One region of the Arthrobacter sp. lap29 genome, then DNA from elsewhere that is predicted to be linked to it. Evidence: riboswitches for the same ligand, from Rfam matches in the RefSeq annotation. Region 1 holds a riboswitch; the other holds the start of a gene.
The links. Region 1 has a riboswitch for fluoride ahead of RY113_RS09105 (MutS-related protein). Riboswitches for the same ligand answer to the same signal wherever they lie in the genome.
Positions count from the first base shown of each region.

Region 2: linked by a shared signal. The riboswitch ahead of RY113_RS05360 (2,3-diphosphoglycerate-dependent phosphoglycerate mutase) and the one ahead of RY113_RS09105 (MutS-related protein) in region 1 are both predicted to bind fluoride.

Region 1 covers NZ_JAUCEK010000004.1:329,600-333,994, forward strand. The annotation lists gene RY113_RS09100 (MutS-related protein) at 1-567, opposite strand, end outside; gene RY113_RS09105 (MutS-related protein) at 564-2,180, opposite strand; fluoride riboswitch at 2,201-2,277, opposite strand; gene RY113_RS09110 (MFS transporter) at 2,413-3,771, shown strand; partial or broken gene RY113_RS09115 (enolase C-terminal domain-like protein) at 3,736-4,395, opposite strand, start outside.
Region 2 covers NZ_JAUCEK010000002.1:495,693-500,087, forward strand. The annotation lists gene sufC (Fe-S cluster assembly ATPase SufC) at 1-453, shown strand, start outside; gene RY113_RS05350 (metal-sulfur cluster assembly factor) at 489-839, shown strand; gene RY113_RS05355 (neutral zinc metallopeptidase) at 961-1,875, opposite strand; fluoride riboswitch at 1,979-2,055, shown strand; gene RY113_RS05360 (2,3-diphosphoglycerate-dependent phosphoglycerate mutase) at 2,072-2,827, shown strand; gene eno (phosphopyruvate hydratase) at 2,882-4,177, shown strand; gene RY113_RS05370 (universal stress protein) at 4,170-4,395, shown strand, end outside.

The DNA.
Region 1 (4,395 bases):
TGCCAAATCGATTCCCTGATCTGCCAGCTCGCCCAATGCCCGAAACCCCTCTTCATCACGATCGTTGATGTGAAAAGAAAAACTCTGCGGCCTCTTGCCGGACATTCGCGCCAACCAATTCCGGGTGTCCGGGCCCGGATTTGAGAGTGTGTAGTCGTGGCCCTTGTTTGCCCGTCCCAAGCCAGCTGCCAGCAACGTCCCATTTTTGAACCGCAAATGCCGTAAGTGTTCGTTGATCTCTGCAAGGTAGTTTTCATCAAGTTCCGCCAACACCATGCCCAAGAATCGGGTAAAACCTTGCGAATGAAACCCGTCCTGGGTTTCACTGCACATGGTTTTGAGCCGTCCAAGGACGCCGACCAACATTTCCAGGGACTGTATTGACTGGTTCAGAAGTGCTGACGGAGAACGACTGAAGATACTGCGGTATATCTTTTGTTCCCCCTCAATGGTTTCTCTCGCCAGCACGTACAGTTCGCGAACAAAGTCCGAATTTGCCGAATCATTGGCGCTCCACCGCGCATCCGGATGAAAGTCCCGAGCCTTGAACAGCAGAAAAGTTTTCATGAGTTGATCCGCCCTTTCAGGGATCCGTAGTCCAGGCCGTACTTCTGTGCCAACACCATGGCATAGGCCGAACCGTCAGCTCGTTGACGGACGACCTTGAAGGTGCGCTGTGCGGGATTTTCGGCTTCAGCGGTGCTGACCATGCTGACCAGTGTTGGGCCCAAGCGCGAAAGTTCCTCCACGAAGGTGACGCATACGCAGACAAGGTCGGTACTTTGTATCTGCGCAAATATTCTGGTGCCTAAGTCGATGGTGTCACCCAAGGTGGTGGAGGTGAATATCTCGTTGAGAATTAGAAGGCTTCGCGGAGTTGCCGCATCCAAGATGTCATGGATCCGGACCAGATCATCCATCAATTTCCCCTGCAGGTCCTTGGTGTTCTCACCCAATTCAAAGTGCGTGAAGATCGCATCGGGAAGGGTCAGCCTCTCCTGTTTTCCTGGCACTGGCAGGCCAAGGGCTGCCAGATAATGCAGTTGGCCGAAGGTTCGTGCAAACGTAGTTTTGCCTCCTTGGTTTGGTCCGGAGACAACAAGAATGCGTTCAATTCCGCCCAGATCTATGTCATTGGTGACCACCGACCGTGCCCGGGCAACGATTTGTATTGCCAGTGCTAGATCGAATGTTTCCTTTGCGTGGACTTCCTTGTTATGGCTCACCGCCGGCATACAAAAGGAAAGCCCCTTCGCAGTAGGCTTGGCCACCAAATCAAGATAGGCAAGATAAAACTGGATTTCTCTGTCAAAGGCCGCCACCAGTTCATTTCCAAACTCGGCATAGATTAATTCAAAGCTCTGAAGGGCCAAGAATTCACCAGGGAAAAGCTGCACCACCCCGTCCAGAATCCACCTCTCAACGTGGTTCATGTCCACGATGGTCTTACCGTTTTGCCTGCGGTAATCTTTGACCTGTCCTTGGCTGAATCTCTCAAACGTCTGGCGCACCTCGGCAGTGTAATCGGCGCTATCTTCCTCGCGTGTGACGGTGACACGGTTTCCTTTGATGCCTACGCAGTAGCGGACTTTAGCCAAGGCTTCCTGTACCTGCGCGGCATCGCTGACTACTGCTAGGAAACCGGAAGACTTCACATATCCGGCAAGATAGGTCCCGAACGCCCGCAGACCCCGGGAAGACGGGGCTGCATCAGCCAAGGTCTCATTCAGCCCCGTCACGGCTGCACAATAAATACTCGCGGCGCCAACCAGCATGGCCTGACGTTGGCGCTCGTCCCGAAATCCGTCTGCCAATGCGCGGTCCCGGCGCATCTCGAGCATTGCCCGGGCAAAGCCATCCACAACCCTGCGCAGTTTTGCCTCGGCGAGGTCATTGAAGACTTCGTGTCTGTAGCTGATCACATCCAGGTCCTGCAGCGGCAGGTAGAAATACGGCTTGAGCTGGTATTGCTCCCGTCCTGCCACAGCCGCCGCGATGATCTGGTTGATTTGTAGGTCAACCAGAAATCTCGTTGCCTCTCCTTCTACGAGCTCCCTTGGGCTGCCTGTGGGGAAAAGAATGCTGACAAAACCTTCAGGTTTCGGCTCTCTTCCCACGAGTGTTGCTAAGTTCTCTGGGGCTGGTTTCCTCGTCCCCAAGATTCCTTCATCCGTGAACATGACCGTGCCTCTATCCTGCAGTTGAGACAGGAACCATGAGCCAAGAGGCGGTTCGAACCGAGTTGTGGTTCGGGCGGGGTCCATCGCCGGTAATTCCTATTTTATCGCAGCAGGCGTCTGCACGTGAGAAAAAGTCTTCCTTAGTCGGCATCTTGTCTACTGCTCCGGGGGCGCGGATCATGACAAGTAGTTGTTCACACCACTGCCGTCAGAGGAAAAGAAATCATGGAATGTGGCACTAACAAATCCGGCACTGGCGGTGGATGAGAACAAGGGTGGGGATGCTGCCATGAATGGGGATGCTTCAATCGATGGGCGAGGTGATGATCACCCATCTCCCAGCATGGAACCCAGCCTGTCATCCCCCACAGCCCCGAAAAAGTGGCTCAGCAGGGGCATTCTTGCCATTGGTGGCACATCATTTCTCAGTGATTCCGGGCATGAACTCGTCACCTCGTTACTCCCATCTTTTTTGACCTCCACGCTGCATGCCGGACCGGCTGCCTTGGGCGCCATTGAAGGAGCATCCGATGCATTGCTTGGACTGAGTAAATTGGCTGGTGGCCCATTGGCCAATGAACCCTCGCGCCGGTCCAAAGTGGCCTCAGCCGGGTACTTGCTGACAGCCGTGGCCACGGCGGCGATCGGCCTCTGCACCATGGTGTGGCAGGTGGCTGCATTGCGTGCCCTTGCCTGGTCCGCGCGTGGCGTTCGGTCCCCCGCCAGAGACACTATGTTGGTTTCCTTGGCGCCGCGCGCCGCCTATGGGCGGGCAGCTGGCATTGAACGGGCTGGGGACAATGCCGGCGCCATTGCCGGTCCGCTCGTGGCGGGGCTCCTCGTGGGTGTGATCGGCATCCGCCAAGCAATTTTTTTCTCTATCATCCCTGGCGTGTTAGCTGCCGTTGCCATATCCATCGCCGCACGCCAGGCCCGGACCATGCTGTCGGCACCAGCCAACAGGACCCGGCTAAGCTTCAACCTTGGAGAACTTCGCCGCAGTGGTGCGGCCCGTGCACTAGTGCCGGTTGCTTTTTTCGAGCTTGGGAACCTGGCCACAACGCTTCTGATTCTGCGTGCCACGGAAGTGCTCAGCAGCGGCGGACGAACTGCGACTGCGGCCGCAGCACTGGCCATTTTCTTTTACGCCGCCCATAATGCGGCAGCCACTGCTGCTTCACTCGTAGCTGGTCCGCTAGTGGACAAGATCGGTGCGGGTCCCGTGTTCGCTGCTGGCAGTGCAGTGTATGTGGGCGCCTACCTACTGTTCGCTTTCAGCACCTCGTCATCGGCACTGATTCTGACCGGGTTCCTGCTGGCCGGGGTGGGCATCGGCTTTGCCGAAACAGCGGAGTCCACTGCTGTTGCACTAGCGCTACCAGAGAGGCTCCGCGGCAATGGTTACGGCCTGTTGGGCCTGGTGCAATCATTTGGCGATCTGGGCGCAACAATGACTGCCGGCATTCTGTGGGCCCTTTTTTCCCCGGCTGTAGCCTTCACTTATGCGGCTGCTTGGATGGCCGCCTCGATCGCCGCTTCCGGTCTGCTGCGCCCCTCACGGGAGCAGCAGGCCGAAAGCCAGATCTCGTGACGGCGGGCGGCTACTACGACACGCACGCTGGCGCTGTCTGAGCCACTCAGCTACGGCTTGGCACGGGCGCCAGGCCAAAAGCCAACGACGGGTTGGCTTCTGCAATTTCCAACAATCTATTGTATTTGGCGAGTCTTTCACCTCGAGCTGGGGCCCTGACTTGAGCTGGCCGCAGCCGGAACCCACGGTAAGGTCGGCGACGAAGCTGTCGAGGGTTTCCCCAGAGCGGTGGGAGACCATTGCGGTGAATCCACCGGCTTTTGCAACCGTCATTGTTTCGAGGGTTTCGGTGACTGTGCCCACCTGGTTGGGCTTGATCAGTACCGCCGTGGCGGACCCTACCGCAATGCCGTCGCGGACACGGGCTGCTTGGGTGACGAAGAGATCATCACCCACAATCGGCACGCGGGCCCCAAGGCTCTGGACCAACGCGGGCCATGATTGGCGATCGTCCTCTGACAGGGGGTCTTCCAGTCTGCGGATCGGGTAATTATCCAGGAGCTTTCCGTAATAGTCGGTCATCTGTTCAGGTGTAAGTACCTGGTCGTTGACACGGTAGGCCCCGTCAGCGAAGAAAGAATTAGCTGCTGGGTCCAGAGCGATCATGATGCCGGTTTCCCCGGC
Region 2 (4,395 bases), on a different contig from region 1:
CGCACCGCCAAGACGGCAATCGACGGCGAAGCTCCCAAGCTGCGCACCTGGACCAAGGACGTCAAGGCTGCCATGGCGAAACTGCGCATCGAGCCTGAGTTCGCCGAGCGCAACGTCAATGAAGGCTTCTCCGGTGGCGAGAAGAAGCGTCACGAAATTCTCCAGCTCGAACTCTTGCACCCCAAGTTCGCAATCCTTGATGAGACCGACTCAGGCCTTGACGTTGATGCGCTGAAGATTGTCTCCGAGGGTGTCAACCGCTCCATCGAAACCGGCGGTTTGGGCACTGTGCTCATCACTCACTACACCCGGATCCTGCGCTACATCAAGCCGGACTTCGTTCACGTTTTCGTTGACGGTGCCATCGCCGAGCAGGGCGGCCCCGAGCTTGCCGACCGCTTGGAAGAAGAAGGCTACGACCGCTACCAGGTTGCAGAGACGGCTTCGGCTTAATCGCCGGCTACTCCACCGACCGTTAGGATGGAATCATGACTGACATCAGCGAAACAAGCGCAGCCCCGGTTGCTGGCCAAACCGCTCTCGAGGACATCGAGGAGGCGCTCATGGACGTTATTGACCCCGAACTGGGTGTCAATATTGTGGATCTGGGCCTGCTCTATGGCCTGCGTTACGGCGACGATGGTGCCGTGCTGTTGGACATGACGCTCACCACGGCGGCGTGCCCCTTGCAGGACGTCATCGAGGAGCAGGTGGAGAACTCCCTCAGCCCCATCGTTGACGAATGGCGCATCAACTGGGTGTGGATGCCGCCGTGGGGTCCGGAACGGATCACAGACGACGGTCGCGACCAGATGCGTGCCCTGGGCTTCAACATCTAGTCACCACATAAGACGCGCGCTACAGTTCCCTCGCGGGCAGTAAGATTTCTTCGGTCGCTAAGCGACCTTTGAAATCCATCCCCGCTCCGGGAATCGTAGCGCGCGTCTGCAGTTAATGCGGCTATACCTTCGGCACTGAGAACGTATCGCAGGCTGCCATATCGGTACTTTGGTAGCCCTTGTACAGCCACTTTTGGCGCTGCTCGCTGGAGCCGTGGGTCCATGATTCCGGATTGGTTCGCCCGGTGGCGGCCTTCTGAATCCGGTCATCCCCAACAGAGGACGCTGCCGAAAGAGCATCGTTGAGATCGTTTTGAGTCAGCGGCTTCAAGAAGGGTTGGTTGCTGCCAGGGGCGGGTTGGGATGAGGCATAACGCATCCAGATGCCGGCGTAGCAATCTGCTTGCAGTTCGGTGCGGACTGCTGCGGATTGTGAGCCCTTGGGGCCCTGTTGGGCCTTGCCAATGGTGCCTGTCAGGTTCTGTATGTGGTGACCAAATTCGTGGGCAACCACATACTCCTGAGCAAGCGGCCCGCCCGAGGAGCCGAATTGGGTTTCCAACTGGGCAAAGAAGTCCGGGTCAAAGTAGGCGTTGTTGTCGCCGGGGCAGTAGAACGGACCCACGGCTGAGCTGGCCGCGCCGCACGCAGTGCTGACGCTTCCGCTGAAGATCACTGTCTTGGGAAGGGAATAGCCCACCCCATACTGGTCCAGGTAACCGGGCCAGAAGCTATTGAGCGAATTGGCTGTGCCAAGAATCCTGCAGTCAAGGCGCTCATTGGCGTCCTGACCTGTTCGGCAACTCTCCAATGCGGACCCATTGGACGCTTCGATGGCTGGCTGGTTGCCTGTATCACCTATCAACGCCGTGAGCAGATCAGGGTTTATTCCCAGCAGCGCACCGATCAACACCACAATGCCACCGCCTAGACCCAAGCCCACCTTTGCGCCTCGGCCCTTACCTGCGGTGCTGCCGCGGCCGCGCCTATCTTCACCTTGCGAGGGGTCTAGCCGCGCACCTTCGTTGAAAGTCATGGACCCAGAATACCGGCTCCACTCTGACTTTCTGTAGCAGCTCCGCGGGCATCTCTGCTGGACCAACGCGGAGGCTGGCGTTAGTTGCGGCAAAAAAGGTAGAGTCTAAAGTGGTGATGGATCCCGCCGGAGCGCAGCTGCAGCTCGAACCGCCGTCTGGCTGATGGTTCCTACCTTAGATAAAGGTAGGTGGGCTATGCCCAATGTCGGCACCCTTGTTATTCTTCGTCATGGAGAAAGCACCCTCAATGCACAGGGTCGCTTTACGGGCCTACTTGATCCCGTATTGACACCGCGTGGCCGTGAGGAAGTCCGCCATGCTGGGGAAACCCTCACCGACTTAGGATTTATCCCTCAAATAATTTTCTCTTCCACCATGAGCCGTGCTGTGGAGAGTGCCAATCTTGTTAACGCTCTGCTCACGGCAGGCACCGTGCCTGTGTTGAGGGCGTGGGAGCTCAACGAACGTAACTACGGATCCTTGACCGGGCGGAGCAGAACAGAATTACTGCGTAAGTTCGGCCCCGAGGTCCTCCACCAGTGGCGCAGGTCAATGCATCAGGCGCCTCCGCCCATGACGGGCTGGCAACTAGAGTCCATCAGGGCCAGCCCGGCATTGGCTACTATGCCAGCAAGCACCATTTTGAAAACAGAGTCCCTAGATGCTGTGGTCACACGCGTCCGGGGCCTCTGGAGCAAAATCCTGAGGCCTGCGTTGGTGTCCGGTTCCAACGTTTTGGTGATTGGGCACGGCAATTCACTGCGCGCCCTGTGCATGCTCATCGATTCCCTGAGTGAGGATGAAGTTGAGCGGCTAAATCTACCTACAGGGCAACCCTTGCACTACAGCTTTCAGCCCGGTTGCGTGCCATGCCCTCGGGGTGGGATTTATCTTAACCCCGGCGCAGCAGCCCACGCAGCGAGCGTACTGGCCATGGACGGAGGCACGTGAAAACAGGATTCTTACAATCCTTGCCAACCCCCACCGCGCACGGGAGTAATCACCATGACTGAGTTATCTTTCACCGACGTCCACGCACTGCAGATCCTCGATTCACGCGGCTACCCAACACTGCGCGTCACCCTCACATCTAAGGATGGAACCATTGCCACGGCCTCGGCACCTTCCGGGGCATCCACCGGCGCCCATGAGGCTCTGGAACTGCGCGACGGCGGCCAAGCCTACTCCGGGCGCGGGGTTAGTAAAGCCGTGGACGGTATCAATGCTGAGATTCGCCAGCTGTTGCTTTCCCAGTCCTGGAGTGCCCAACGGGGTATGGATGAGGCTCTGTGCGATTTGGATGGGACGGCGGAGAAGTCCCGGTTAGGAGCTAACGCCGTGGTTGCGGTCTCCATGGCCAGCGCACGGGCCTTTGCAGCTCACTCCCGCCATCCACTGCACGCATGGATTGCACACACTTTGGGAAAGGCGGAACGCCTCCCTGTCCCTCATTTTAACGTCCTCAACGGGGGAGCCCATGCCGCCAACCCGCTGGCTTTCCAAGAATTCATGATCGCCCCCACCGGTGCCCCCACGTTGGCTGAGGGTATCCGGTGGGGCACGGAAATCTACCATGCACTAAGTGCAACACTGCGGCGCAAGGGCCTCTCCACGGGGCTGGGGGATGAGGGTGGTTATGCCCCTGAAATATCGCGGCCTGAAGAAGCCCTGGATTTGATCACGGCCGCCATAGTCGATGCAGGCTACACTCTGGGTCTCGAGGGTGTCTCAATCGCCCTGGATCCGGCTGCAAACTACTTCTACCATGACGGCACGTACGCGTTCAACGGGCGCAGCTTCACACCTACACAAATGACTGGGTACTACCAGAAGCTGATCACGGACTACCCTATTCGCAGCCTAGAAGACCCGCTTGCTGAGGATGATCCACACGGGTGGCCGGAACTAACCGCGGCTCTGGGGCAGCGGGTGCAAGTTGTTGGAGATGACCTGTTCGTCACCAATCCTGACAGGGTCCGCGAGGGTATCAGCACCGTCGCAGCTAACGCCGTCTTAATCAAACCCAACCAAATCGGCACCGTGACCGAAACCCTTGACACGCTCAGCGTTGCCGATCGGGGCGGCTTTTCCGCCATGGTTTCACACCGGTCCGGGGAGACAGAGGATACCTTTGTGGCAGATCTGGCCGTAGGCGCCGGCTGTGGACAACTCAAATCCGGGGCGCCGGCCCGGGGGGAGCGAGTAGCCAAATACAACCGGCTCCTGGAAATCGCTGATGCAAGCCCTACGATGCCCTACGGGCTCGTCCTGACGGAAAGTGGAAGGACTCGAGATGCGTGATCACCAAAAGAAGGTTGAAGAATTGGCAGCGGCTGCGTCCAGAACTGCGTTGAAGGGGCCCATTCTCGTGGGTGTGGTGCCAGGGCAGCCACTGATCGTGATCCGGCAAGCTGCGGATCTGGCGTACAGTCTAGGCGTAGAACTCGTGTTTGCTTACGTGGATGTCACCCGGTATTTGGTCCAGGACAATGACGGAACAGGTAGTAGATCGGCGCCGA